DNA from 2 places in the Gorillibacterium terrae genome. Region 1 is predicted to be linked to the other one. Evidence: a T-box and tRNA genes for the amino acid it is inferred to sense, from the RefSeq annotation. Region 1 holds a T-box; the other holds one or more tRNA genes.
The links. A T-box is a leader RNA that pairs with one kind of tRNA and senses whether it is charged. The one in region 1 lies ahead of ACSEXS_RS08595 (arginine--tRNA ligase), so its partner is inferred to be a tRNA-Arg.
Positions count from the first base shown of each region.

Region 1 (15,033 bases):
GCACGAAGACGCCGGAGATCTTATCGGCGAGCCGCTGAATCGGCGCCTTGGAGCCCTGCGCCTCCTCGACGATCCGGATGATTTGCGCGAGCGCCGTGTCCTTGCCGATCTTGGCCGCTTCCATGACGAGCGCCCCGTTCTTGTTGATCGTCGCTCCGATCAGCGGATCGCCGGGCTTCTTGTCGACCGGCAGGCTCTCGCCGGTCAGCATCGATTCATCCACGGCGGTCGTTCCCGACAGCACGGTGCCGTCGACGGGAATCTTCTCGCCGGGCCGGACGCGGATCTGATCGCCGACCTTCACTTCCTCTACCGGAATGACCACATCCGCGCCGTCGCGGATGACGGTGGCATTCTTCGGGGCGAGGCCCATCAGCTTCTTGATCGCCTCGGAGGTGCGGCCCTTGGCGAGCGCCTCGAACCACTTGCCGAGCAGGATCAGGGTGACGAGGATGACGCTGACTTCAAAGTACACCTCCGGCATCTCGTTGTGATGCGCCGCGGCTCCGGCGAAGCGGAACGTCTCGATGACGCTGTAGACGTAAGCGGCCGAGGTGCCGAGCGACACGAGCACATCCATATTCGCGCTGCCGTTCTTCAAGGCCTTGTAGGCGCTGCGGTAGAACGGCCAGCCGATCACGAACTGAACCGGAGTGGCGATGGCAAATTGAAACCAGACGTTGGTGAACAGCTCCGGCACGTACAGGCTCAGGCCGAAGTGGGCGAACATCGCCCAAAGAAGCGGAATCGAGAGCACGGCGGAGACGGCGAAGCGGAGCTTCAGCATCCGCAGGTGCTTGTCTTGTTCCCGCTTCTGGCCTTCCTGGGTGGTGTGCGGCTTGGCCTTGTAGCCGATCGTCTCGATCCGGCCGATCAGCTCCGGCACTGTAATCTGGCTTGCGTTATAATGGACGGTGGCGCGCTCCAACGCCAGATTGACGGTGGCCTCCACGCCCGGCTGCTTGTTCAACACCTTCTCGATCCGCGTCGCGCAGGCCGCGCAGGTCATGCCCGAGATGTCCAGCTCCGCTTTCTCGCGGCGGACGCTGTAGCCGAGATCGGCCACCTTATGCTCGATCGCTTCCTGGGTGACCGCCGTGGAATCATAGACCACCGACGCCTTCTCCGTCGCAAGGTTCACGTTCGCTTGGCTCACGCCGGGAAGCCTGCTGAGTCCCTTCTCGATGCGGGTGGCGCAGGCGGCGCAGGTCATGCCGGAGACGCCGAAGGTCAACTGCTGCCCGGCTGGGGTGCTGTCCTTGGCTTGATTTTGCATTTACGATACCCCCCTACCCTATATTTGATACCCTTATGGTAGCACCAATGAGAATCGATTTCAAGCCCAAAACACAAAAAAAGGAAAACGCCCGGCCGCATGTTCGCGTCGACAGAGAGTTTTCCACCAATAAGGCTATTCCATTAAGCGATTCTGAATTTACCGAGCGTCGTCTGCAATTGTTCGGCAAGCGAGGCGAGCGCCATGGCCGAGCTCGCGATCTCTTCCATCGCGGCAAGCTGTTCCTCGCAGGTGGCGGATACTTGATGCGTCGCTTCGGCTGCCTGGTCGGCGGCGCTCTTGACCTCCGCCATCATGCCGGAGAGCTCCCGGCTTCCGCCGTCTACGGTCAGCACCGAAGCGCGGGCTTCATTCAGCTTGCGGGAGACTTCGGTGACTTTGGTCTGGATCAAGCCGAGCGCGGCGATGATCCGTTCGGTCATCTCGGTACCGGCAATGACCGCTTCCCGGTCATGGGTGATCCATTCCTTGGCTTCGCGGGTATCGTCCTGGATGACTTTGACAATCTCCGCCACCTGCTGGGCGGACGAGGCGGATTGCTCCGCCAGCTTGCGGATCTCCGTCGCGACCACCGCGAAGCCGCGGCCGCTCTCGCCGGCGCGGGACGCCTCAATGGCGGCATTCAGCGCAAGCAGATTGGTCTGCTTGGACAGGTTGCTCATAATCTGGGCGATTCCGCCAATCTCCCCGGAGCGCTCCGCGAGCTGACCGATCGACCGGAACGTCTGATCGGTCGACTTCATGACCTCCTGCATCTGCCGCAGGACCTCGCTGCCCGCTTCATAGCTCCGGTTCGCTTCTTGGGCGGCGAGCTGCATGCTCTCGACGGCATCCGCCGACAGCTTGGACATCTGGACGATTTCGTCCGCCATCGTCGCAAGCGTATCGGAGGTGCGGCGCACGAGCGCCGTCTGTTTTTCTGAGCCGTCGGCCAGGTTTTCCGTCAGCGAGCCGACATGCTCGGTGGAAGCGCTCGTCTCTTGGGCGATCGCGGACAGCTCCTCGGAGGAGGCGGCAACCTGGTGCGAGACGTCGCTGATGCTGCTGACGATTTGGTGCAGATCCTCGTTCATCTGATTGACGCTGTGCGTCAGTCGGTCTACCTCGTCCCGTCGGCCTGCCGGGAGCGAGGCCGTGGTCAAGTCCCCTTCGGTAACATGCTCCAGCTTATCTTCTATCCGGCTGAGGCGGCGGGTGATCCGTCGGGTGTACAAATACGAGAACAGGCCGGCGAGAACGACAACGACCAGCTCGATGAGCAGTATCTCATGCAGGGAATCCTTCCAGGAGTTGTCGACCACGTTCTTCAGCTTGGGGTCTCCCAGGAAGAGCATGCCGATGGTCGATCCATCCTTCGCCTTAATCGGCTTGTAGGCGGAAAAGATCGTCAAATCGGCCACTTTGGCATCGCCGTAATGGTTGTTCCCCTTGACCAGCACTTCATCGACGATTTGCGAAGAGGCCTTCGTGCCGGTGAGGCGTTTGCCCGATGCATCCTTCACCGACGTCGCAATGCGCGTATCGTTGAAGAAGAGGGTGGCGAGGTGGCCGCTCGTTGCGGCAACCGTGTCCATCACTTCGTTGTTATCGTTCATCAGCGTGCCGCCCTTGAACAGCTTGCCGTCTTTAACCTCCCAGTCTCCCGGGTACTTCGAGTCGAACATGGCGCTTTCCAGATTGAGCATTTCCCCCATGGATCGGATCGCGTCGGCCTTGACTTGGTCCTTCTGACCCTGAATCACGAAGGCGCCCATCGTTAAGACCGTTAAGAGAACAAGTCCCAATGATAACAAGAATACCTGCCTGCCAATCCCGAAGCTTCTCCAACCCGTCTTCTTTTTCCCCATACGTTCCCCGTCCTCTTAATCAACGTTTCCCCAGTTGTGGTGTCATCCGTGGGTGCCCTCATTATAAAGCAGAATCCGTTCAGAATCGACATGAATTTCACCGGATGTCAAGGAATAAGGAAGGATCCAGATGTTGGAAGGGAAACGGAAGCGAAAGGAATGCTTCGTCAGACGAGGCTTGGTTGTTCCGAACGGACCTAATCCTGTTTAAGCAGAGACAACCCGGCGAGCGCCGAAGCGCGGACGCGATAGGTGCCTTTGCCCAGGGTGCCCGTCACTTGCTGCCGCTTGGCGGATAGCGGCCAGTCGGTTCTCGCCTTGCCGAGTCCCGTCTCGCCCTCCACCGTGACATCCTGCCCTTCGGGCCAGGCGAGGGTCACGCTGCCGGCCGACGATTCCACATCCCAATCGCCGTGCACCTTCGAGCTTTCCACGCGGACGGTGCCCGTCGTGACCAAGGCTTTGACGAACGAGAATACCTCTGAAGCGGACAGACGGCCGGTCGTCAGCTCCACGTTCAAAGGCCCGTTGATCCGCTTCGCGACGATCTCCCCGTTGACCGCGGTGGCCTGAACTCCTTGTTTGGCATCGCTGATCTCAATTTTTCCGTTTACGAGGCGGAGCACCGCTTCTCCTTCCAGATGCTTCGCTTGAATGCGGCCGTTCTCGGTCGACAAGTCGACCCGACCGCCGGTATAGCCGTCGACGCTAAGGTCGCCGTTCACCTGCTCCGCCTGCAGAAGAGCCGTCATTTGCCTGGGAAGCGTAACGGTAAGCAGGAACCGGGGGGGATGAAGCGAGGCGGTTCCCTCTCCGTCGCTGAAAGTGGCTATTTCCAGCACGCTGCCCGAAGTTACCCGAAGTCCCGTCCGATCGGCGAGGGTCTTCGCTTCCTCCCGGCTCTTGTGATCCACCACGACGGTGACGTTAACTTCAACCTCAGAGACGTCTCCTTGCTTGAACGTGATCCCGCCGTTCCGGTTGGAGAATCGGATCTTCTCCGTCGTGTGGGCCAGCGGAATTTTCTTCTTCCCATGATCGAACGACCAAGAAGTGTACTCCGCATGTCCTCCGTTTATCGCTACGGGTAGATCGCTCAGGGAATCCAAGGCTGTCTGCGCTCCATCCCTAGCAGAAGAGACGGCGGCAAGCGCCCCGCCCGCCGCTTCCTTGGCGGCTTCCGCCAGCGAATCGACCGTCTGATCGATCGCAGCTTCAGCCGATTCGTCCGGAGGCGTCGCTGTCGGTGACGCCGTTGCCCGCGACGCCGCTGCCGGCGAGTTTGCAGATAACGGATCGCGCTCTCCTCCTTCTCGGCTTGTCGTACAGCCGGAACTCATGAGCACCATGCATAGCAGCAGAGCAAATCCCGTGTTTTTCACAGCTCCATCCTCTCCCGTCCTTGTTCTTGCTCCCATCTTACCTTTCCGCCATGAGAAGTTCATTACAAGCGGATTAGAAATCGCTGAAAAGAAGACCTTGAAATATTATAAGAAATAGATATACTGAAAAAAAAGAAATATTTAACATTCCATGACAGGGAGAGTAGCTGTGGGATAGAAAGCCCAGCGAGCCGGGAGAGTGAGAGCCGGTACGGAATTCCCAGCGAAGCGCACCCGAGAGAACGGCTTCTGAACGTCTAGTAAGAAGCCGCGGTGTAAACCGTTATCCTTTAAGAGTGGTTATACGTTTGTATAACAACAAGAGTGGTACCGCGAATGCAAAAGCTTTCGTCTCTTTTTGAGACGGAGGCTTTTTCTATCCCAGGAGGTGGTCAATGAATGTCAACCTTAAGTCAGATTCTAGCCAAAGAATTGAGAGAAGCGGTACGGAAGGTTTTCGAAGAGGATGGTAAAGACTATCCGGATGGTCTTGACATTCGGATCGAGCAGCCCGCTCTTCATGAGCATGGGGACTATGCGTCCGGTATTCCTTTGCAACTCTCTAAACGCTTATGCAGGTCTCCTCTGAATATCGCGGAACGTCTTCAAATCGGGATAGAGTTACAAGGAAGTGCAAAAGGCCTTCTTTCAAGAATTGAGATCGTCTCGCCCGGCTTTATCAACTTTTTTGTTAACTGGGATCAGTGGGCCCAACAGACATTCGAGTTGCCGCAAAACTCAGGGGAGAAAGTCATCTTGGAACACACTTCAATCAACCCGAACAAATCTGCACATATCGGCCATTTGAGAAACGCTTGCATTGGAGACACGTTGGCTCGCCTTTTTAGAAGAGCCGGTTATCTTGTGGAGGTTCACAATTATATCGATGATCTGGGGAATCAACTTGCTGACACGGTAGTCGGCTTGCTTCATCTTCCCCTCGAGCTTGAAACGGAACGCTTTGGAGACTATTGCTGGGAGTTGTATGCCCGATTGAATCGGCAATTTGAAGAATCTCCCGAATGGATGAGCGAGAGAGACACCGTGCTGCATTCGTTGGAAAAGGGAACCGGTAACATCGCCTGGATCGGTCGGATTGCGGCAGAGCGAATGGTTCGAGAGCATCTCCAAGAAATGAAATCGTTTGATATTGATTACGATTTGTTGATTTGGGAAAGCGATATTGTCCATGTGGGATTTTGGGAGGAGACTTTTCGTTTGTTGATGAAAACCGGAAGCTTTTTCCAGGAAACGCATGGTCCTCTAATGGGCTGCTGGATACTGAGACAGGGCCAGTCAGATGTAGAATTATCTGAATCTGAGCATATTGCAGACAAAGTATTGATTCGTTCCAATGGGGTCCTCACGTATACCGCAAAAGACATCGCCTATCACCTTTGGAAGTTCGGCTTGCTCGAACAAGATTTTCGGTATCGGAGTTTCGAGGACGGCATCCATTCGACGTATCGGTCCGGAAGTAAGGCGAGTTACGGTAATGCGACTCTGGTGGTCAATGTCATAGACTCTCGTCAGCAGTATCCCCAAGCCATGGTTAAACAGGCATTTGAACGGCTCGGATTCTCGTCTCAAGCTGAAAAGTTGAAACATGTCGGATACGGAGTTGTTTCGCTAAGCCCCACTGCAGCAAAGGAATTAGGTATTGATATATCGTCAGGTAAATCCTCCTACGCGATGTCCGGCAGGCAAGGTATCGGGATTAAAGTTTCCGATTTGCTTGACCGAATGGAAGCCGTTATCGAGAAGAAACGTTCCGATAAGAGTGGTTTGACAAGTCGTACGATCGCAGCAGCTGCAATCCGTTATTATCTGCTCCGATTTACTCTACCGACCGAGGTCGTTTTCGATATCGGGCAAGCAACAACGACAACGGGAAACTCGGGTGTTTACCTTATGTATTCCCACGCCAGGGCAGCCAGCCTTCTGAGCAAGGCGGCAAACCCTTGTTTTACCCAAAGCATATCTTTCCCGCTCGATAAAACCGAATTAGCCCTGCTAAGACAGTTGTCATTATGGGAAGATACGCTTCAACTGGCAATCGCCGAGTTGGCACCCAGTTCTATCTGCACCTATGCCCATCAACTTGCCGTTTGCTTCAACGCCTTTTACTCTACTTGCCCAATTCTGAAAGCGCCGGACAGCGTTCAAAGCTTCCGCCTTTGGCTGACGGTGCGTTTTCAAGCAACCATGGCGGACGCTTTATCGGTTTTGGGCATTCCCGCCCCTCAGCGGATGTAATCAAAATCTTAGGGGGATCGGGAACACCCTCTGCATAAAACCCGCCGATGCCGATCAAGCTACGGGATAGCGCAATGAAGCGCATCACTCCCCAGGAGGCGACAAGCGAATGGCCAAACCGGACAATCGGGCCGACAACGTCGAGCATCTTCAGGACAACATTCAGAATACGCTCGAAAACCTGCATGAGGCGAAGGATTATCTGAACGAGTTCTCCTCCGAGATCAGCGAAGAAGAACGCAGGTAGATCGAGAAGAAGAACGAACGCCGGGAAAAGAGCGTCGAAGGCTTCCGCGAAGAAATTCAGGACGAGCTTTAACCCTGCCCTCTCCCCGAACGCAACCAACAACCGACCAAAGAAAAGAGGCTCCCTTTAAAGCAGCCAGGCGAAAGAAACAAACCCTGCTGCGATAAGGGGAGCTTTTTTACGCCGATGGAACCTCACGGCCGAATCGTTTCAGAACGTCCTCCATGCAGACGGCGAACTCCCTGAGCTTCTCCGCGATCTTCTTCCGCCGGACGGGGTCCTGAAGGACCTCCAGCACAATATTGAAGCCGCCGCCGAGGGTCTCCAACTCGTTCCACAGCTCTCCTGTCCGGCTATAGCAATCTCGAACCCCCGATAGAAAGGTCAGATCTGGGAGTAATGTCTGGGCTTTTTCCAAAAAGCCTTGGCAGCCCCCGCTGTTGGTGGCAAGGTTGCAGACGTAGATCGTATAGTCCCGCCAAGCGTTGAATTCCTCGGATGTCAATCCGTCATACCGGCCTCGCTCGATATCCGCCGCCCAGTCGCGGAAGGCTTGCGGCCCGAAGGTGCAGCGGTTCACCTCCGGCATAGTCAGCAGCTCCGGGATGGCTTCGATCGATTTGCGGTAAACCTCCTCGAGGCAGATAGCCCGCTGCTTGGGACCCGCCCATATCCAATCCTCGTCACCGCCATCCTCGGCGTTCCACTTCACCGGCTCGGTATGATCCTCTTCCAAATAGAGCAGGGTACGTCCATTGTCCTCGTAGCCGCAGATGATCCGATAATTTCCGTCGTCGAACCCGTGATCGAAGGCCTGCTTCGATAGCACAGGCACTCCCCAGTCGATCTCGGCCATCACCAAGCGAAGATACCGTTCGCGGTTACGCCGGATTTCTCCGCTCGTGACATAGGTATATGCGTAGCCGCAGAGGCCAAAGATCTTATCGAAGAACGGCCGTTTGGGAACGACCACGGAGACGCAGTTGCAGTGCATCGGATAATAGCGGCCGTAGACCTGCGTGAAATGGTCGCCGCTGATTCCGGCGAAGAAATCGTAATTCAGCTGGTCTTTGTTCTCGCCCAGGCACTCCATCAGATACGCCATGCAGCCGTTGAAAAGATAGTTCTGCCCATAGTGGTAGGTGACGAGCGGATGCAGATTCGGCAGGACGTTGTTGCTCGGCTTTTGGGTTAAGGTGAGTTCGCCTCCCTTTACCTTTGGCTTCTTCGTCACCAGGATTCGGGAAACGCGGATCGACCGCAAGGTCACGACCTCGGCCGAGTTGGAGCCGATAATAATCGGGTGAGCGGGCAATTGGCCAAGGTCCAGCTTCATATAGGGGTATTGAATGCCGCAATGGCGAACTTCACCGTTGACCAGGACGGCAAAATGCGTTTCTCCTACGATCCAGGTCAGCCGGTTATACTCGTTCGGCTGGATTTTCCCTTGATGAAGGTCGATTCTTTCCGTCCCGAACACCGGATCGCGAACGAGCAGGCTGTCCTGGGTATCTCCCAGATCGAAGATGTTTCCCAGATTGACCATGACGGCCGCTTTCCCGTGGTAGAGGCGCAAGCTCGCCTCGGCGGTCTTGAAGGTGACATCCACGCGGAACGGAATGGGTACCTCGTCATTCGTGGAAAGCACCCGCTTGTCGATCCAGGTTTGAAACTCCGCCTCTCCCCGTTCGTTAATCCGGTAAACCGGGTCCAGAATCGGGGTGATCTCCCGAAGATCGATCTCCCGGCTGAAGAGGATGGGATTGGATCGCTCCAATTCCGCCGCCGAGACCGCTTCAAGCCGCTCGGAACGGGGAAAGATCGACGAGTCCTTAATTCGTTTTTTTACCGGAACCAACAGCTCCAGCCGTTCACGCTGCTCGTCCGGGGAAAGGACGGTTTCGATCAGAGTCTCGTGGCGAAGCCTTCCGCCATGAAGGTAATCGATCTCGTAATAGGGATTGGTATCGAAGGCCTGGACGAGTTGGTTAAACCGGGCGCGAATGTCTTCGTCGGCATAGACACCGACTGCGGCGAACAGTCCGGATTCCAGCCGGTACTCCTCGAAATCTCCCGTATCGTTCGCGTCCTCCGGAAGCTTCACGATCAGGACCGTCTCTCCGGGATGGCGGGGACTCTGAAATTCGAAGACCCCATGGTCGCCCGGACTGCCCAAGGGCAGCCCGACTTCTTGAATCCATCGCCAAAGCGCATCCGGATCGGATCGCCGATCTGTACCTTTGCGGTAGGAGGATACCGCAAGTATGGCAGGCAGCACAACCAGCCGAATATCGGCGGGCTTGGCCGTCCGGTCGGCCAACTCTGCGAGCTGCTGGTAGCTCCACCCCATCGGTTTCGCCTCGTCCAGATGGAGGTGTTTGTTCATCTCCTCGTACAAAAGGGGGAGCGCGGATATTTTTCGAATGCCGTGCTCCAGCATGGTTTGCAAGAACTGGTTAACCGCTGTCTTGAGTTCATTAAGGGCATTAACTTCTTCTTCGATAGTGCGAATCCGCTCAACGAAGGCTTCGACGACGAGACTCATGTCCTCGCTCTCGTAGATGCGGATGATGTCCTTGATGGGAATTTGCATTTTTCGCAGCACCAGAATCTGCTTGAGCCGTTCCCGTGTTGCCTCGTCGTAATAGCGGTACTTTTCGAATGCGGGACGCACGCTGCGGATTAAGCCAACCTGCTCGTAATACCGCAGGCTGCGGGGGGGTAAGACCCAACTGCTCGGATACGGCCGTGATCTTCATGAGTTCCAACCGCGTCACTCTCCTGTATTCTTCGATATCCCGAGTGTATCACTTGACCCTGCGTCAAAGTAAATGCCTATTTATTTATGATTGATCAACGTAGGCCCAAATAAAAAGCGCCGCAAGAGCGGCGCCGGAGTTTCGTCGGTTTATCGATTGCGGAACGGCTCGATGGCCTTACAGCCCAAGCCAAGCGCCTCGGCCATTTCCATGCGTCGCTTCGCACGCGTGTCTTCTTGGACGACGCTGTACACGTACCGTGCCCAGCCCTTACGGTAGCCGGGAGTCAGCGTGCGGTAGAAAGCCAGCGCTTCGGGAAACGGCTCCAGGTCCTTTTCCACCTCGGGGATTCGATCCAGGTAATCGTCCACGCGCTGACTGGGCTTGGCGGCCGAAGCCGACTTGCGCGGCTCGTTCTTTAAGCCGACGACCGTGAAGACCTCTTCGTACCCGACCATCCGAGCGAATTTCAAATCGCTCGTCCCGATATACCCGTCTTCATCGGCACCGAGACCGGCAAAGAGCTCGTCACGGTGAATGAAGGTCGGATAAACCGGGTTGCCCTTTTTGGGATAAGCCATGTACAGGTAACCGCTCGGAGTCAAGCAGCCTTGGTCGATTACGGTCTCGACCAGTTGCTGCATCGCCTTCATCTCCAGCACGAAAGCGAAGATAAGCTCATAGCCGGAGCCGGTAAGCGCAGTGTCGTAGGAAGAGAGCCCGGCGAGGCCGGTGTCCCCTTCCGGCCGGTTCAAGATTGCAGTTTTCTTGAATTTGTGCAGGTTCAGCTTCTCGACGATGGTTTTGGACATGGGAGCCTCCTCTGGATGATGGAACCGCTGAACCTCAATATCCCCGCGAGATATCGACGATATTCGGCAGCTCCTTTCCCTCTTCCCGCAGCCGCAGCGTATCCAGAAAGCAGTCCGCGCCTTCGTTCGGAGGCGTTACGGCCGAGATGTGCGGCGTAATCGTGACGCCGGGATGACGCCATAAGGGCGAATCCGCCGGCAGGGGTTCGGCGGAGACGACATCGAGCACCGCGGTGTGCAGCCGGCCCCGGTCGAACGCATTCAGCAGGTCGGCTTCCTCGACGGTCTTGCCCCGCCCGACGTTAATAAAGCCGGCCCCGTTCAAGCGGTCGAATACTTCCCGGTTGAAGTAGCGTTCCGTTTCCCCCGTCAGCGGCAGGGTGCTGATGATCCAATCCGCCTGCTCAAGAAGCGGCGCGCAGTCCCCCTGTTTAGCCACTTGCTGAAAGGGGGATTTGGCTTGTCCCGACCGGGAGACGCCGTCCACCCGCATACCGAGACCGGCCAAAAGCTCGGCGAGCTCCGTTCCGATCACGCCGGTGCCGAAGACGACGGCGCGCTTGCCCCGGATCGTCTCCGGCAGCTCCTCGCGTCCGCCCCACTTCGCTTGCTGCTGGAGCCGCTCGAAGGCGGCATGCTTCTGGTAATGGCGCAGCAGATACCCGAGGCAGTATTCGCTGATCATCCGCCCGAAGCTGCAGATGGTGCGGGTGAGCAGAACGGAATCGGGCCACTCGCGCCCTTTGACGAAGAAATCCACGCCGGCGCTCAAGGCATGCACCCAGCGCACGTTTCCGAACCCGCCCGTTTCGGGAAGCCGGTTCCCGACGTAGGTGTCCGCCCAGTCCATATCCTCCGGCGTCACTTCGGACACCCTCCGGGTCCTCAGCTCCTTGCCTAGCCCGCTTAGCGCAGCCTCCAGTTCGGCGGTCGTCCTGCCGGTATACAAGATTCGTTCGATCTTCATCCTGTCGTTCTCCTTCCCGGTTCGTAGCTGTCTTGGTCGATGCGGGACTTGCCTCGCTTGGAATGCCGGTGCAGACCGGCATAATAGCCGTCCTGCGCCAGCAGCTCTTCATGGCGGCCGATCTCGGCGATTCGGCCGTCTCTCATCACGACGATGCGGTCCGCCTTCTGGATGGTGGACAGCCGGTGGGCGATAACGAGGGTCGTTCTTCCCTCCGCTACCACCCCGAGGGCATTCTGAATCATCTGCTCGGTGTACGAGTCCAAATTCGCCGTCGCCTCGTCGAGAATGAGGACGCGCGGCTGGAAGACAACGATCCGGGCGAAGCTGATGAGCTGCCGCTCGCCGGTCGACAGCCCGCTTCCCCGTTCGGACAACAGGGTATCGTAGCCGTTCGCCAGCCGGCCGATCCACTCGTCCGCCCCTACCAGGCGGCAGGCCGCCTCCGCTTCTTCGCGGGAGATATCCTCGCGGAACAGCCGGACATTGTCGATGATCGAGCCCGAGAACAGGAACGGCTCCTGCTGGACGAGCCCCACCATCCGGTGCAGCTCCGCCTGCGGCAGCCGCCGGATGTCGACGCCGTCCAGCCGGACGCTGCCTGAGGTTACGTCGTAGAAGCGGGTAAGCAGCCCGACGAGCGAGCTCTTGCCCGCCCCCGTCTCGCCGACGATGCCGATGAACTCGCCCGGCCGGATGTGGAGGTCGAGTCCATGCAGCACCTCTGGGCCTTCCTGATAGGCGAACCGGATATGATCGAAATCGATTCGGCCTTGAAGCGAAGATTTCTTCAGCAGAGCCGACTCCTCTGCCGGAGGGTCTTGCACCTCCGGCTGGCGGGAGAAGATCGCCCACAGCCGTTCCACGGAGACGAAGGTCGATTGCAGCGTGTTCCACTGCTGCGTAATGCTGTTGATCGGCTGGAAGAATTGGCGGACATACGAGATGAAAGCATACAGCACGCCGAATTCGAGCCGCCCGTGCAGGACGGCCTCTCCGCCGGTCCATACGACGAACGCGACCGTCAGGTTGCCGAGGATATCGAAGGAGCGGTTGAATAGCACCGTCGAGCGAACCTCCTTCAAGGTTGCCTGCCGGTAATGGTGGTTCTGCTGGCGGAACCGCTCGGTCTGCTCGCGCTCCTGGTGAAAGGCCTGAATCAGGCTCATGCCGGCCAGGTTCTCGGCCAGGAAGGCGATCAGGCGGGAGAGCCGCGACCGGGAGACCTTGTACGAGTTGCGCAGCGTGCGCCGGAACAGGACGGTGATGAGCAGGATGATCGGGAACAGCAGCAGGCAGTACAGCGCAAGCCGGGCATCCAGCGCGAACATGAAGCCGACGGTCAGGAACAGCGACATGCCGTCTTTGACGATGCTTTGCAGGACGCCGGTGAAGAATTGGTTGATCGTCTCGGTGTCGCTCGATTCGTTGGTGACGAGCGATCCGCTCGGATGGCGGTCGAAGAAAGCCATCGACTGGCGGGTAATGTGGCGGAACAGGTCGCTGCGCAGCTTGGCGACGATGCCCTGCCCCGCCCGCTGCAGCAGGTTGAGCTGCAGGTACGTGAAGACCAGCGCCGTCACCGCGAGCAGCAGGTACAGCCCGCCGATGCCGAGAATCCGGCCGATGCCATGGCTTCCGGTCAGGAGCTTCTCATCGATGACGGTCTTGATGAGATACGGCTGCATCAAGTCCGCCGACAAGGCGAGCAGCGAGCAGACGGCCACGAGGGCAAAGACTTTTTTATAGGGGGCGGCGTAGGCGAGGAGCGCACGGAAGCCCTCCCGGCGGCTGATCGGCCGCTCTTTGCTGTCGCGTTCCGGTTTATCCGGCATCCGATTCCCCTCCTTCCTGGAGCTTCTGGAGGGAAGCGTAGAGCCCGCCGCGGGCCAGCAGCTCTTCGTGCGAGCCCCGCTCGAGGATTCGGCCTTTGTCGAGCACGACAATGCAGTCGGCGTTCTTGACGGCGCTGATCCGGTGGGCGACGATGATCGTCGTCTTGCCTGCGCGCACTCGCCGCAGGTTGGCGAGGATGTTCGTCTCCGTGATCGCATCCACGGCGCTTACGCTGTCGTCGAGCAGCAAAATCGGGGCATCCTTGAGCAGTCCCCGGGCGATGCTGGCGCGCTGGCGCTGCCCGCCGGAGAGCGTCATCCCCCGCTCGCCCAGGCGCGTCTCGAAGCCCTGGGGGAAGCCGGCGATATTCTCGTAGATTTCGGCGAGCCGGGCGGCCTGTTCCACGCGTTCCGGCGAGGAAGCGCGGTCGTAGAACGAGATGTTGTCGCGGATGGTCGTGCTGAACAGGAACCCGTCCTGCGGAACATAGGCGATCCGCCGGCGCAGGCTCGACAGCTTGATCTCGCGAATGTCCCGGCCGCCGACGAAGACGGTGCCCTTCGGTGGATCGTAGACGCGCAGCAGCAGCTTAACGAGCGTAGACTTGCCGCTGCCGGTCTTGCCGACGATGCCGAGCGTCTGCCCCGGCTTCAGGTCGAGGTCGATGGCCTCGAGCGACGGACGGGACGCCCCCGGATACGCATAGGTCAATCCCTTGAGCTCCAGGTGCGACTCCGTGAGCGGAAGGTCGACCGCATGTTCCTCATCCCGGATATCCGGCTTCGTCGCGAGAAGCTGGTCGATCCGGTCCAGGGAAGCCCTGGAGCGCTGCATGATGTTGAACACATTGCCGATCTGCTGGAGCGGAGTGACGATCATCTTCATATACAGGGTCAGCTCGACGAAGAGTCCGAGCGAGATCGTCCCGCGGGCGGTCAGGTACCCGCCGTAGGCGATGGCGAGCATCAGGGAAATCCCGCCCGCGAAAGGGATCAGCGACTGAAACAGCGAGGACAGCTTGACCAGCCGAAGCTGCTTGTCGCGGATCGCGTCCACCTTGGCGTCAAACCGCTTCCAGGCGATGGGCTCGACGGCGAAGCTCTTGGTGACCCGAACGCCGCCGAATTGCTCCTCCGCCGCTTCGCTCATCGAGGCGAGCGATTCCTGAACCTCCCGGGAGCGCTCGCGGATGCGCGGGCCGAAATACGTCACGAGAAACGGGATGGACAGAAGCGGCAGCGCACAGACGGCGATCAGATAGAACGGGATTCCGCTCGCCGCCATCATGAACAGCACCGAAGCGAGCAGCACGATGGCGTTCGTCAACTGGTTGAGGCCGTTTGCGATGGATTCGCGGACGGTGGTCACGTCGTTCATGACGAAGCTGAGCAGCTTGCCGACTCCGTTCTTGGCGTAATAGGCGTCGCTCAGCGTGGAGAAGTGGGCAAACAGCTTTTCGCGGGCCTTGAATTCGAACCAGCGGCCGGACCAATGGTTCAGGAATTGGCCGACGCCGAACAAGCCGCCGTAGCCGATTGCAATGAAGGCCAAGTACAGACCGTAGCGGGCAATAGCGGCTGAGGTTAAGCCGTCCTGCTCCAACGAGGCGGTGAAATTGCCGAGCACCTTG
Region 1 is NZ_JBPPGI010000001.1:1,927,099-1,942,131, forward strand. Features, by position in the region: gene ACSEXS_RS08580 (heavy metal translocating P-type ATPase) at 1-1,276, opposite strand, end outside; gene ACSEXS_RS08585 (methyl-accepting chemotaxis protein) at 1,420-3,144, opposite strand; gene ACSEXS_RS08590 (DUF4097 family beta strand repeat-containing protein) at 3,342-4,526, opposite strand; T-box leader at 4,669-4,885, shown strand; gene ACSEXS_RS08595 (arginine--tRNA ligase) at 4,926-6,782, shown strand; partial or broken gene tlp (small acid-soluble spore protein Tlp) at 6,892-7,101, shown strand; partial or broken gene ACSEXS_RS08605 (MerR family transcriptional regulator) at 7,208-9,742, opposite strand; gene ACSEXS_RS08610 (YdeI/OmpD-associated family protein) at 9,938-10,600, opposite strand; gene ACSEXS_RS08615 (D-2-hydroxyacid dehydrogenase) at 10,635-11,567, opposite strand; gene ACSEXS_RS08620 (ABC transporter ATP-binding protein) at 11,564-13,402, opposite strand; gene ACSEXS_RS08625 (ABC transporter ATP-binding protein) at 13,392-15,033, opposite strand, start outside.

Region 2 (15,033 bases), on a different contig from region 1:
CTCGGAGCTTGCTAGCTCCCCGATTCTGCAAGAAAAGCGCCGCCCCGCGACGCCTTTCCGGATGAACCGCGCCCGCTTGGGGCCGGCATAAGCATTCAGTTCTTCGGGACACCTGTTAGACGGGAAGGCTCCTTATGCGGCGGTCTTGCTGTTTTCCACCAGGAAATCGATCGTCTTGCGGATGGCGAGATCGGTCTTGATGCTGTCGATCATGCCGTTCGCCGTAAAGATCGAGCGAATTTCTTCCACGCTGCGCTGGTACATTTCCGCCATGCGGGACAGCTCGCCTTCGAGGTCCTCTTCGCCGGCTTCGATGCCTTCAGCCTTGGCAACGGCTTCCAGCACCAGGTTGCTGCGTACGCGGCGTTCCGCGTCCGTCCGCATCTGGCCCTTCAGCACGTCTTCCGTCTGGCCGGTGAACTGGGTGTACAGCTCCATGTTCATGCCCTGCTGCTGCAGGCGGTTGGCAAAATCCTTGAACATGTTGTCCACTTCGTTGTCGACCATGATCTCCGGAATGTCCACGGTTGCGTTCTCGGCTACCTTGGCCACGATGGCGTTTTCCCGGTCGCGCTTGTTGGCTTCTTCCTTCTGCTGCTTGAGGTTCTTCTCGATGTCGGCCTTGTATTCGTCCAGCGTATCGAACTCGCTGACGTCCTTGGCGAACTCGTCGTCCAGCTCCGGCAGGTTCTTGCGCTTGATGTCATGGAGCAGCACTTTGAAGACGGCGGCTTTGCCCTTCAGGTCTTCGGAGTGATACTCTTCCGGGAAGGTGACGTTGATGTCCTTCTCTTCGTTCTTCTTCATTCCGACGACCTGCTCTTCAAAGCCCGGAATGAAGCTGTTCGAGCCCAGCTCCAGGGAGTGCTTCTCGGCCTTGCCGCCTTCGAACGCGACGCCGTCGACGAAGCCTTCGAAGTCGATGATGGCGATGTCGCCGTTCTTCGCTTCTTCGCCTTCTTCGGCCACAACCAGCTCGGCGTGGCGCTCCTGCATCCGCTTCAGCTCGGCTTCGACTTCTTCCGCCGTAACGTCGGAGGTCTTCTCTTCAACTTCGATGCCCTTGTACTCGCCCAGCTCGACTTCCGGCTTGACGGTTACCTTGGCGGTGAACTTCAGGGCTTGGCCCTTGGCCATTTCCTGTACGTCGATCTCCGGACGGTCGACCGGCTCGATCTTCGTCTCTTCAATCGCTTCCACGTAGACGTCGGGCAGCAGGATGTCCAGGGCGTCCTGGTACAGGCTCTCCACGCCGTAACGGGCTTCAAACAGCGAACGGGGCACTTTGCCCTTGCGGAATCCGGGAATGGAAACCTTGCCGGAAACCTTTTTAAAAGCCTTGTCTAACGCAACGGCAACCCGCTCCGCCTCGACTTCAACGGTCAGGATGCCCTGATTCTTCTCTATTTTTTCCCAGCTTGCTTTCATTTTATGCTTTCCCCTCCAAAAAATGTACCTGCGTCGTTTTTCGTTCGGTCTTTAACCATTCCATTATAAACATAAGCCCTTGCCATTTCAAGACAAGTTCTGCGGCCGTGCGCCATTTCGGATAAAATATCCCGAAGCCTTCTTTCCGAAGCGCGACTCAGGGGCGGCTCTGCAGCCGCATGAAGGCGCCCAGTGCCTGCTCGGCCTGCTTGTATTCCATCGTCCGCGCTTCGGTCACCCGGTACTGCTTCAGTGCCTCTCCCTCGCCGGGCCCGCCGTCCATCGCCCGGCGCAGGGACTCATGAAGCGCCGCCGCCCAAGCCTCCCGGCTGTCTTCGTCGAGCTCGGTCAGACGGCCGTATAGCGGCGAGGCGAACACGAAGGCCAGAAACTCCGCCCAGGTCTCCTCGGCGAAGAAGCCGAGCGCCGGCTCGCCGATCTCGCTGTGCTCCTGCACCCGCTTCAGCACCGCAGTGATGGCTTCGGGAAATTCCCAGACGCCGAGCGGCGTGTCTTCGATCGCGAGCTCTCGGGTTTCCCCTTGGGTTTGAATCCGCACCGGCCCCGTCGCTCCCCGCCGCTTCAAGGTCTGCAGCGCCCGAAAGTGAATGTACGGATGCAGCCGCGCGGTCTCCAGCCACTGCACAAGGGCGGGATTGATATCGGGATGCTGGACGTAGACGAGCTGCCCCAGGGCCAGCAGAATCTGGTCCAGGGAGCCCGCGGTTCTCAGCGTTTCCAGCAGCCGGCCGACATAGCCTTCGTCCGCCGTCCTTCGCCGCTCGGTCTCCCGGCGCATCTGCTCTTCCTCCGACTCGGCCTCGGCGTTCGCCTCCACGCTTCTTCCGGCCTCGTCCGCCTCGGCCATGAGGGTGGTGATCCACTCGAGGAGCGTCTCCCACTCCTCGCGGTTGCGGGGGTCGCCGCTCTCCACCCGCAGCAGAAACCGCAGCAGCTCCGACGCCTCCTGATAGCGCTCCGTCTCCAGCATTTTGGTCAGCTCGATTTGGTAGTAATCGACCGTGGGCGGAAACAGAACCACATTGTCCATCCGGTCCCGCTCCGCGGACAGTCCCCGGTCTTCCTTTCCTCTGTCTGTGATGGAACTCACCCCGTTTCTTGCCGATGCTCTCTTACGCAGGTCTGTCCTAGACAAGATCGTAGCCGTTTGCGGGCAAAAAAGCAAAGCCTCGTGCCGGCCAAAGCATGGGGACCGAAAAAAAATCGCCGGCGGCCCTCCTAACTGAAGAAGACTCCGAATCCGCCGATAGCGCGGAGTGGAGTCTTCCATTTGCTTGGTTTTATATCGAATTTGCGGTTGTGCATAGAGCGTCCCAGGAGGGATTCGAACCCCCGACAACACGCTTAGAAGGCGTGTGCTCTATCCAACTGAGCTACTGGGACATCGGATAGACGCTTAAGGGGTACCGGACGAGAGCAAACCACAACCGAATCATTCATTATGGAGCGGGTGAAGGGAATCGAACCCTCGCCTCAAGCTTGGGAAGCTGGCGTTCTACCATTGAACTACACCCGCATGCACCTTAAGCGAAACAGGATTATAATAGCACATTGCCGACAGAGGAAGCAACCTTTTTTTGAGCCGAATCGACCGGTCTAAGCCCGCCCCCACCCAAAAAGGAAGAGAGCGGGCTTTCCCGTTACCAAACAACCGCAGCGGCAAGTCCAACAAAGGCAGCCGCCAGCACCGCGTAATCGGCGTCGGCGAACCGATAGGCACGGATCGGCGTTCGACCGTCGCCGCCCTGGTAACAGCGCGATTCCATCGCCACGGCAAGGTCCTGGGCCCGCATGATGGACGTCACGAACAGCGGCATCAGCATCGGAAACACCCCGCCGAAACGGGCGCGCACACCGCCTCGGTGAAAGCCTCCGCCGCGGGCGAGCTGCGATTTCCTGATCTTGTCGAATTCGTCCGCCAGAATCGGCAGAAACCGCAGCGCGATCTGGAACATCATCACCGCCTCATGAACCGGCAGGCGCCGGCGGGCGAGCGGCTTCAGCAGCAGCTCCAGCCCCTCCGCCAGATGGATCGGCGAGGTGGTGCGCACGAGCAGCGACAGCAGCAGCACGATCCCGGCAATCTGCTCGCACAGCAGCACGCCGCGAAGCGCCCCTTCGGCGGAAAACCGGATTGCGCCCCAGCGGATCAGCGTCTCATCCGGCCGGACGGACAGAACGGCTTGGAAGATCAGCGTCGAAGCGAAAAAGAGCGTCAACGTCAGCAGGGTGTAGCCGAGCGTCTTCCAAGGCAGCCTCGCCAGGCCCCAGAGCAGCACGAGCACCGCCAGCAGGCCGGTCTTGACAGCCGGCTCTTTCGTGATCAACAGGGCGGCTCCGAGCAGCAGCGAGGCGGTGATTTTTACGCGCGGGTCCCAGCCCTCGACCGCCGATCCCCGTTTCTGGTACAACAAAAAAGCAGCAGCCAAACTTCATCCCCTCCTCGTCTATCGCACCGCCGGCCGCTTGGCCGGCGAAAGCAGCGCCGCGATCGCGTCCGCCGCTTCTTCCGGGGTCGGCGTCCAGCCCGCCCCTCCGGCGTCCGCCCTTTCGCGGAGGGCCGATTCGGCTTCGTCGCCGAACTCCCGGAGCAGCCGGGAAAGCGCCAAAGCGAGCGGCTCCTCCCAGCCGAAAGCGGCCAGCAGGCCGGGGTCGGTCAGCAGCCGACGGGGCTCGCCGTCGGCCAAAAACCGGCCGTCCGCGAGCGCCACGAGACGCGGCGCGTATTCCAGGATCTCCTCCAGTTGATGGCTCACCCAGATGACCGTTGTCCCCCGGTTCTCCCGGAGCGAGCCAAGCAGCCGGAACAGAGCCCGACGGGCTTGCAGATCCAGACCGGCGGTCGGCTCGTCGAGAATGAGCACCTCCGGTTCCAGCACCACGACCCCGGCGATGGCGGCCCGCCGCTTTTCCCCGCCGCTCAGCTCGAAGGGGCTGCGGCTGCGGAAGGTCTCATAATCCAGCTCTACGGCTTCCATGGCCCGCCTCACCCGCTGCTCCACCTCGGCGGCCGGTAGCTTCCGGCTGCGCAGGCCGAAGGCAATGTCGTCGAACACCGTGTTCGCGAAGAGCTGGTGCTCCGGATACTGGAAAATGAACCCGATCCGGTCGAACCGCTCGGGCTGTCGGGCTTGATGGGGATCGGTACCGCCCAACAGCACCTGCCCGCGCGTCGGGACGTGAAAGCCCTTGAGCAGCTGCAGGAACGTCGACTTGCCTGAGCCCGAGCGGCCGGCAATCGCCAGCATCTCCCCCGAGCGCACCTCGACGCTCAGGTCTCTCAGAACCCAGGGAAGCTCGACGCCGGCTTTGGCGCGCTTTTTGGCCGCCGCATAGCTGAAGCTGACTTCGTTCAGCGCGATTTCCATAGCAGCCTCCGCAGTTCCTCCGCATCGGGATTGGCGGACACCGGAATGCCGCGGCTGCGGAGCAGGAAGGAGAGACGGCGGGCATACGGCAGCTCCAGCCCGCAGGCCGCGAGCAACGCCGGTTGGTCCGCCAGCTCGGCGGGTGTGCCCGAGGCTTCGATCTCGCCGGAGCGGAACAGGTACCAGCGGTCCGCCGCCATCACTTCCTCCAGATGATGGGTGATGTAAATCAAGGTAAAGGGCTGTTCCTCCCGCACCCGATGCAGCGTCTCGACGAACTGGCGGCGGGCTACCGGGTCAAGCATCGAGGTGGCTTCGTCGAGGATGAGGCAGCGCGGGGCAAGGGCGAGCACCGAGGCGAGCGCCAGCTTCTGCTTCTCGCCGCCGGACAGTCCGCTCACCGGCCGGTCCTCCCCGGCGGCGAGGCCGACCAGCCGGGTCGCCCAGGCGATCCGCTCGGCCATTTCGGCTTGGGGCCACCCGATGTTGGAGAGGCCAAAGGCGATGTCCTCCCCCACCGTCAGCCCGACCTGCTGATTCTCCGGGTTCTGAAACACGATCTGCACTGTGCGGCGAATCGCCTGGGTCAGCTTCGGGTCGGAGGTCGGCCGCCCCTCCACGAGCACCGTGCCCTCGGCGGGCTGCTGCAAAGCGTTGAGAAGCCGCGTCAGCGACGACTTGCCGGAGCCGTTCCTCCCGAGCAGCGCCACGAATTCGCCCGGCCGCACCTCGAGCGATACCCCGGACAGAGCCGGCCGCTCCGGCTTTTCCTCGTCCACCGGTTCCCTATAGGAGAAGGTCACCTCCCGCACATCGATCATTCGCGTTCCCCTCCTTCGCCGGTCCCGCTCTTCCCGGACGGCGGGACGCCGTCAAGACGCCCTCCCGCCGAAACCGGTCCGAACACGCTCTCCTCGTCTGAAGGATCGAAACGCCCTTCGGCGGTATTCGGAATCTGCCAGAAGAAGTCGATCCGGACGCCATGCTCGTCGGCCAGCGCCAGAAAATCGTTCATAAACACGCCCTTGCCCGGATCGCAGGACGGGCTGCCCGCGATGCCGAGTCCGCCTACGATCGTATAGCCGTAATCCTGGTAAGTCTTCAATTGCTCCACCGCCGGGAGGAGAATGTGGCGGTTATGGGCGTGGAATTCCGGCGTGTCGTATTCCTCGACGGTCATCGGCGGCCGTTCCGGTCCGAGGAAGGTAAATTCCGGACATGGCAACTGAAAGATTCCGAAGCCCTGTTCGTCGGCCCAATCGACTGCCGCTTTCATGATGCCGGGGCTGCGGGCTTCTCCGCCGACCACCGCGTTTTGGTTGATGACGCAGTGCGAAGCGACCAGAATCCGCCGGCTACGCTGCACGGCCGACCCGCTTTCTCGCCGTCTGCGGCTTCAATAGGGTTTGCGGCAGGTTTTTCACAACGTAGTACACAAGCAGCGCCGATAAGACCTTGTCGATCAGATTGTCCGCGAGGCGGGGCAGGAACGCGGAGGCGAAGACGCTGGACCCCGCCTGCTTCAACCAGAGCACGAAGACGTCCTGGGCTCCGCCCGTGAGCCCGCCGAACAGGCCGATGGCGATGGCGGTTCCGACGACCGGGCAGAGAACGCCGAGCAGGAGGCCGGAGACGAGGGCGGGGCCGAAGCGGTAGCCGCCCCGGCGGGCCAAGAGGCCGACCACCAGACCGACGATGATGTTGACCAGCGCGAACGGGATCGCCGTATAGCCGGAGGTAACGCCCAACACCAGGTTGGTAATCAACCCGACGAGCGCTCCCCAGAACGGACCGAAGACCGCAGCGGCGAAGATTGTGCCGACCGTATCGAGGAACAAGAAGGGGATTTTCAGGCTGCTGACGACCGTGCCGGCGATCACGTTGATCGCGACGGCGAGCGCGCCCAGGGTGATGATGAGTGTTCTGCGATTCATGTCTCGCACCTCCATGGATTCTAGTAAGGGTGAAACGTATGAACAGGCGGCAACCTTCCATCTTCCATTGCTTGCTGAACCCGACTCCCCCTTTGTACCTAACGAGCGCCGCCTTATCCGGGCAGATGAATCCGGACCAGGCCGACACTTCAGACGAATGACCATCGGAACAAAGCGTTAATCCGATTAACCTTATTGGATTAATTAAAATTATTGTAGCCGCTTTTGGGACGATGTCAATGGAAGATATTAGGGATATCCGCTTCGAATGCAAAAAAAGAACGCCTTGTCTCCAAAAAAGTTGGAGACAAGGCGTTGGGAAGGAAATAAACCGGCATCCGGCAAGAGAGACCCGATCGGTTGCACGCTGTCAGGAGGAAGCCGATTCCGGATCGGGGCGGGTGATCGCGATGGCAAGCTCGCCGCCCTCGGCGCGCACCGTCAGCGTCGAGCCGTCCGCGGCATCCCCCGCGATGAGCGCCCGGGCGATGCGGGTCTCCAAGTGACGCTGGATGAACCGCTTGAGCGGCCGGGCGCCGTAGACCGGATCGAAGCCCTGGCGGGCAATCAGCCGGCGGGCATCGGCATCCAGCACGAGCCGGATCTGCCGTTCGGCGAGGCGGGCCTCCAGCTCGGCCGTCAGCTTGCCGACGATCGACTCGATCTCCGGCAGGGCAAGCGGCTTGAACAGCACGATATCGTCGACGCGGTTCAGGAATTCCGGCCGGAACTGCGCGCGCAGCTCGCCCATCGCCCGGTTCCGGGCCTCCTCGGAGAGACGGCCGTCTGCGTCGGTGCCCTGAACCAGGTGGGCCGAGCCGATGTTGGACGTCATGATGAGAATCGTGTTCTTGAAATTGACGACCCGGCCCTGCGAGTCGGTCAGACGGCCGTCGTCCAATACCTGCAGCAGCAGGTTGAAGACGTCGGGATGGGCCTTCTCGATTTCGTCGAGCAGGATGACGGAATACGGCTGGCGGCGGACCGCTTCGGTCAGCTGTCCGCCCTCTTCATACCCGACATACCCCGGAGGCGCCCCGATCAGCCGGGAGACGCTGAATTTCTCCAGGTATTCCGACATGTCGATGCGGATCAGGTTCTCTTCCCGGTCGAACAACGCAACGGCCAGCGCCTTGGCCAGCTCGGTCTTGCCGACTCCCGTGGGGCCAAGGAACAGGAACGACCCGATCGGCCGCTGCGGGTCCTTGATCCCCGCCCGGGCCCGCAGCACGGCATCGGCGACGAGCCCCACCGCTTCGTCCTGGCCGACGACGCGCTCATGCAGATGGGCTTCCAGCTGCAGCAGCTTGGCGCGTTCGCCTTCGACGAGGCGGCTTACCGGGATGCCCGTCCAGAGCGAGACGATGTCGGCGATCTCCTCCTCGGTGACCGCTTCCCGCAGAAGCCGGCTATCCTGCTCCTGCTGGGCGGCCTCCTCCGCCAGCCTCAGCTCCTTCTCTAGGCCGGGGATGATGCCGTAGCTGAGCTCGGCCGACTTCTCCAGATCGTAGCGGTCTTCGGCGTCGGCCAGCGCCTTCCTCGCCTGCTCCAGCTTCTGCTTGATGGCCCGGACGCCTTGAATCGATTCCTTCTCCTTATCCCACCGGGCCTTCATGGCGAGATGCTTCTCCCGGAGGTCGGCAAGCTCCCGCTGGAGGGCGTTCAGCCGCCGCCCGCTCGCTTCGTCGGTCTCCTTCTTGAGCGCCGCCTCTTCGATTTCCATCTGCATGATCCGGCGGGTCACCTCGTCCATCTCCGACGGCATCGAGTCGATCTCGGTGCGGATCATGGCGCAGGCCTCGTCGACCAGGTCGATCGCCTTGTCCGGCAGGAAGCGGTCGGCGATGTACCGGTTGGACAGCACCCCTGCCGCCACCAGCGCGCTGTCGTGAATTTTCACGCCGTGGTGGACCTCGAAGCGCTCCTTCAGTCCGCGCAAGATCGAGATGGTATCCTCGACGTCCGGCTCGGCCACGAGCACCTGCTGGAAGCGGCGCTCCAGCGCCGGGTCCTTCTCGATGTACGTCCGGTATTCGTCCAGCGTCGTCGCGCCGATGCAGTGCAGCTCGCCGCGCGCGAGCATCGGCTTCAGCATGTTGCCTGCGTCCATCGCGCCTTCGGTCTTGCCGGCGCCGACGATGGTATGCAGCTCGTCGATGAACAGGATGATCCGGCCGTCGCTCTCCTTGATCTCCTTCAGCACCGCCTGCAGCCGCTCTTCGAACTCGCCGCGGAATTTGGCCCCCGCGACGAGCGACGACATGTCGAGCGAGAAGACCGTCTTGTCCTTCAAGCCCTCCGGCACGTCGCGGCGGACGATCCGCTGCGCCAGGCCCTCGACGATCGCGGTCTTGCCGACGCCGGGCTCGCCGATCAGCACCGGATTGTTCTTCGTCTTCCGCGAGAGGATGCGGATCACCCGGCGAATCTCCGCGTCGCGGCCGATCACCGGGTCGAGCTTGCCGGCGCGCACCTCCGCCACCAGGTCGCGCCCGTACTTGGCGAGCGCCTCGTAGGTCGCCTCCGGATCGCGGCTCGTCACGCGCTGGCTGCCGCGGATCTCCGCAAGCGCCTTCAGCAGCTTGTCGCGGGTGAGGCCGTCGGCGCGGAACAGCTCCTGCAGCTCGCGGCTGCCGCCCGCTTCCGCCTCCGCCGCCAGAGCGAGCGCGGCGTGGTCCACCGCGACGTACTCGTCCTGCATCCGCCGGGCCTCCTCCTCGGCCTGCTCCAGCACGCGGACGAGCGAAGCGGACGCATAGCGGCGGACGTCGCCGCCGGAGCCGCTGACCTTCGGCCGCTTGGCAAGCCGCTCTTCCGTCCGCCGGGCCAGTCCGCCGGGCGACACCTCCAGCTTTTGCAGCAGCCGGGGAAGCACGCCGTCCGTCTGACCCAGCAGCGCCTTCAGCAAGTGCAGGCTGTCGATCTCTGCGTGGCCGTTCGACGCGGCGAGCGTCTGAGCCGAGGCGACGGCTTCCTGCAGCTTCTGGGTGTATTGATTGATGTCCATATCCATCCCTCCATGCTTGCTCGAATCTCTATGCCTAGCATTACCCGTTTGCCGGAATCCAAAGTCCGGCATTGGGCGGCAATGATTTGACCTTTATTGACCTTTAGCATCATTATAAGACCGCGCTCGGTTCCGGACAACGGCGTTCTTCCGGCAAAACGGTTGATTCTCCCCGGTTTCCGGTTCCCGGGTTGGCACAATTTCATGCTTTCAGCACATTTGACCATCTTTGACCATCTTGACAGGAAAAAGCGCCGAAGCAGATGCTCTGCTCCGACGCGATTTCAACCGGCTCGTCCCCGCCGCACTGCCGCGGACTTCGAGTAGCTCAACCGACCCGGTTACGCTCCAACCCCATTCGCCAGCCGATGTCCGCGCAAGAGCCGACCTTCGCTTTCGCTTGAGTCCATCGCTCTCCCTTGGCCAAACTCCGCGCCGACCGCTTCCGCCGCTCTTATTTGGCCAGAGCAGCGTCCACCGCTTCCGTAAGCCGCTCGTAGGTCGTCTTCTTCTCGCCGCTCGCCGGAGCGGGCTGATGGACGCCGTTGACGAAGAACTGCGGGGTGCCGTTGACGCCCATGCTTCCGGTGGTTTTAAAATCCTTTTTCACATCCAGCATATACGTGTCGTTCTTCAAGTCTTCCTCGAACTTGGCGTAATCGATGCCCGTCACGTTCTTCTTGACGAAGTCGGTCAGGAAGTCGCGTGTGGCCCAGATGGTCTTCTCGTCCCCCTGCTGGGCGTACAGCTTCTCCGTGAACTGCCAGAAGGCCTCGTTGCTCTGATGGAACACCGCCTCGCCTGCGCTCGCAGCCAGAATCGAATCCCGGTCGATGAACGGATAATTCATGAAAAAGAACTGTACCTTGCCGGTATCGATGTAGGCTTCCTTAAACTTCTTCATGTCGCCGGTCGTCCAGTTGGCGCAGGCCGGGCACTTGAAGTCGGCGGCTTCCACCACCTTGACCTTGGCGTCGGGGCTGCCCAGATACGGCTGCTTGTCGTACTCGATGCCCTTCGAGATGTCGATGTCGCCGCGAATCTGCGTCCAGTTGGGCATGTCCTTCAGCAGATCGGCCTGCGCCTTGGTATCCTTCGCCTCGGTGTACCGGTTCAGGAAGATCAGAAGTCCGAGAAGAACGATCAACCCTCCCAGAAAAGCCGGTATAAAATACTTCCCATTGGCATTGCGCGTTTGCTTGCGGGCCACCGCCTACACCCCTTCCATTCTTTTTCCATGCCGATCATACCATGATCTTGTCCGGTTCGGCTACACCTGCCGCATCTGATTCTGGAAAAATATTCCGTTTGCTTGTCGCCAATTTGTGAACATTTCAGAAAAAAGGTTCTATTCCCGGTTCGGGTTCGGTAGAATAGGGTAATAGACAGGTTAAATTGGAGGTCCGCCATGAATTCCTCTCCCCGCTTGCTCGTGACCGATTCCGAGCTGTTTGCCGCCGCCCTGTTGGATTGGAAGGTCCTGGTCCTTCAGCGCCGCAATCACGTCACGCTCGTCTTCCCGGGAATTTTGGAGCGCTTTGACCCGAAGCGCGTTCGCGTGAACGGAGTCGATTATTCCCGAAGCGATTGCGAGTTTCATATTCTATGACGCTTCTGCGTCTATAGCGAGATGAAGACCGCCCTTGGCGGTCTTTTTTGCTGTGCGCCGGTTGTCCCGCCTGCCTGGGACAGACAACATTCGCCCATTTTCCGCATACCTTGGGAGAGCAGAACCGCCGAAAGCTCCTTTCGGAGGTCTATGGCTTTTTCACGGACAAATATGGATAAAACCGCTTCGCGGAAAGGATGGAAGCTCATGTGCGGAATCACGGGATGGGTGGACTGGCGGCGTGATTTGACCCGGTTCTCCGAAACGGTGGAGGCGATGACCGACACGCTCGCGCCCCGGGGGCCGGACGCGGCGGGCGAATGGCTCTCCCCCCGCTGCGCCTTCGGGCATCGCCGCTTAAGCGTCATGGACCCGGAAAACGGCGCTCAGCCGATGATCCGGCCGAAAGGCGACAAGGATTGCATCGTCGTGTATAACGGGGAGCTGTACAACGCCCCCGAGTTAAAACAGGAGCTGCTCGCCCGCGGCCACCGCTTCCGCACGACCTGCGACACCGAAGTGCTGCTGGAGGCTTATATCGAGTGGGGCAAGGCCTGCGTGGACCGGTTCAATGGCATCTTCGCCTTCGCCATCTGGGACGAGGCGGAGGAGGAGCTGTTTCTCGTCCGCGACCGGCTCGGCGTCAAGCCGCTGTTTTATGCCGACATGGGCGAGTTTTTTCTCTTCGGCTCCGAGCCGAAGGCGATTCTCGCCCACCCGGATTTTGCGGCCGAGGTCGACGCCGAAGGGCTGTCCGAGGTATTCGCCGTCGGCCCGGCCCGTACGCCCGGCCATGGCGTCTACCGGGGCCTGAGCGAATTGAAGCCGGGCCATTGCATGACCGTCAGCCGCAGCGGAATCACCCGCTCGGTGTATTGGAAGCTGGAAAGCCGTCCGCATGAGGACGATGTCGCCGCCACCGCCGCCAGAATCGGCGAGCTGCTCAAAGACACGCTGGAGCGCCAACTGCTCTCCGACGTGCCGGTCTGCACCCTGCTGTCCGGCGGGCTCGATTCCAGCGCCCTGACGTCGCTGGCCGTGTCGTATTACGCCAGCACCGGCCAGGGGATCGTGCCGACCTTCTCGGTGGATTACGTCGACAACGATAAGCACTTCCAGTCGAGCGCGTTCCAGCCGAATCCCGACGCGCCCTGGATCAAGCGGATCAGCGCCCATCTCGGCACCGATCACCGCAACGTCGAGTTCGACACGCCGGAGCTGGTCGAAGCGCTGAAGGACGCCGTGCTCGCCCGCGATCTGCCCGGCATGGCGGACGTGGACGGCTCGCTCCTGCTGTTCTGCCGCGAGATCAAGAAGCATGCGACCGTGGCGGTCTCCGGCGAAGCGGCCGACGAAATCTTCGGCGGCTACCCGTGGTTCCACCGCGAGGAGGCGCTGAACGCCGGCACCTTCCCCTGGTCGCTGCAGATGGATACCCGCGTCTCGGTGCTGAACCCGGACCTCGCGGCCCAGCTGAACCCGCGCGAGTATGTGCTGGACCGCTACCGGCAGGCCATCGCCGAGGTGCCCCGACTGGCCGGAGAGACCGAGGCGCAGAACCGGATGCGCGAGATGTCCTACCTCAACATCACCCGGTTCATGCCGACTTTGCTCGACCGCAAGGACCGGATGAGTATGGCGGCGGGCCTGGAGGTGCGCGTGCCGTACTGCGACCATCGGCTGGTCGATTACGTGTTCAATATTCCCTGGGAAATCAAGACGGCGGGCGACCGGGAGAAGGGCATTCTTCGCAAGGCGCTCACCGGCGTGCTGCCGGATGACGTCCTCTACCGCAAGAAGAGCCCGTATCCGAAGACGCACAACCCTTCCTATACCGCTGCGGTGAAGCAATGGGTGCTGGAGATCCTCGACGATGCCTCCTCGCCTCTCCTGCCGCTGATCGACGTGAAGCATGTCCGCAGCCTGGCCGAATCGTCCGACACGGCGATCCACATTCCCTGGTTCGGCCAACTGATGAGCGGCCCGCAGCTGTTTGCCTACCTCGGGCAGATGGACACCTGGCTCCGCGCTTATCGGGTGCGGATCGTGTAAAGCGAGGCGGTGAATAAGCGATTATCTCGGGATCTAGTCCCGCGAACAAGCAAGCCTCCTGCCGACGCGGGAGGCTTGCTTGAATGGAGCGGGTGTTTACTCCACGTCCATGCGGGAGGTTGCTTGAGCTGAGCGATGCTTACGCTTGGGCGGGAGGCTCGCTCGCACGACCCTTACGCGGCTTTCCGGTTGTAGAGACGCATCGCAACCCAATAGGCGACGATCAGAATCCCCAGGCACCATGCGAGCGCCGTCCAAAGTTCATTTCCGACGGGCTGCTCCGCGAGGAGCGCGCGAATGGCTTCCACGATGGCCGTCACCGGCTGATTTTCGGCGAAGGCCCGAACGGCCGCCGGCATCGATTCGGTCGGCACGAACGCCGAACTGATGAAGGGAAGGAAGATCAGCGGATAGGAAAAGGCGCTTGCGCCGTCCACCGTTTTGGCGGTCAAGCCGGTAATGGCGGCGATCCACGTCAGGGCCAGGGTAAACAGGGCGAGGATACCGGCCACGGCAAGCCAGGAGAGAAGGCCCGCCGATGAGCGAAAGCCCATGAGGAGCGCAACGAGCAGGATGACGGCAACCGAGATCGCATTCGATACCAGCGAAGTCAGCACATGCCCCCAGAGAGCGGCGGAACGCGCAATCGGCATGGAATGGAACCGTTCGAAGATCCCCCTCTGCCGATCCAGGAACAGGCGGTAAGCCGTATAGGCGATGCCGCTCGCGATCGCAATCAACAGAATGCCGGGCAGCAAATAATTGACGTAATGATCCGTGCCGGCTTGAATGGCGCCGCCGAACACATACACGAACAGCAGCATCATCGCAACCGGAGTGAGGCAGACGGTGAAGATGGTGTCCATGCTGCGGAAAATGTGGCGCATCGAGCGTCCAAGCATCACTCCCATATCGCTGAAACCGTGTCTTTTGGCCGCTTCCATTTACACCGCCTCCTTTTTGCCGATGAGAGCGAGGAAGATTTCCTCCAAGGTCGGCTGCTTTTCCACGTATTCCACCTTCGCGGCCGGAAACCGCTGCTTGAGCTCCGAGAGCGTGCCCTCCGCAATAATGCGGCCCTCATGCAGGATGGCAATCCGGTCGGCAAGCTGCTCCGCTTCCTCCAAGTACTGCGTGGTCAGGAATACCGTCGTGCCCTGGCCGGCCAGCTCTTTGACCGTCTTCCAAACCTCAAGGCGAGCCTCGGGGTCCAGCCCGGTGGTGGGCTCGTCGAGGAATATCAGCGGCGGTTGACCGATCAGGCTCATGGCGATGTCGAGCCTGCGGCGCATTCCTCCCGAATAAGCGGACACCTTGCGTTCGGCCGCATCGGTCAGCCCAAAGCGGTTCAGCAGCTCCTCCGCGATTTGGCGCGGGTTCTTGAGATGCCGCAGCTTGGCGATCATGACCAGGTTTTCCCGACCGGTCAAAATCTCGTCCACGGCGGCGAACTGCCCGGTCAGGCTGATCGACTGCCGGACATGCTCGGGCTGCGATGCGACGTCATAGCCGTTTACGGCAGCGCTGCCTCCATCGTGTTTAAGCAGCGTGGTCAGAATCTTGACCATCGTCGTCTTCCCCGCGCCGTTTGCGCCGAGCAGGGCAAAAATCTCG
Region 2 is NZ_JBPPGI010000004.1:270,251-285,283, reverse strand. Features, by position in the region: gene tig (trigger factor) at 133-1,428, opposite strand; gene ACSEXS_RS16365 (hypothetical protein) at 1,586-2,479, opposite strand; tRNA gene ACSEXS_RS16360 (tRNA-Arg) at 2,759-2,832, opposite strand; tRNA gene ACSEXS_RS16355 (tRNA-Gly) at 2,892-2,965, opposite strand; gene ACSEXS_RS16350 (energy-coupling factor transporter transmembrane component T family protein) at 3,090-3,878, opposite strand; gene ACSEXS_RS16345 (energy-coupling factor ABC transporter ATP-binding protein) at 3,897-4,817, opposite strand; gene ACSEXS_RS16340 (ATP-binding cassette domain-containing protein) at 4,802-5,638, opposite strand; gene ACSEXS_RS16335 (CD3072 family TudS-related putative desulfidase) at 5,635-6,183, opposite strand; gene ACSEXS_RS16330 (CD3073 family putative ECF transporter S component) at 6,173-6,751, opposite strand; gene clpB (ATP-dependent chaperone ClpB) at 7,122-9,758, opposite strand; gene ACSEXS_RS16320 (DsbA family protein) at 10,213-10,968, opposite strand; gene ACSEXS_RS16315 (hypothetical protein) at 11,167-11,367, shown strand; gene asnB (asparagine synthase (glutamine-hydrolyzing)) at 11,575-13,419, shown strand; gene ACSEXS_RS16305 (ABC transporter permease) at 13,593-14,363, opposite strand; gene ACSEXS_RS16300 (ABC transporter ATP-binding protein) at 14,364-15,033, opposite strand, start outside.
Region 2: it encodes a tRNA-Arg, which carries the amino acid that the T-box ahead of ACSEXS_RS08595 (arginine--tRNA ligase) is inferred to sense. The anticodon was not compared.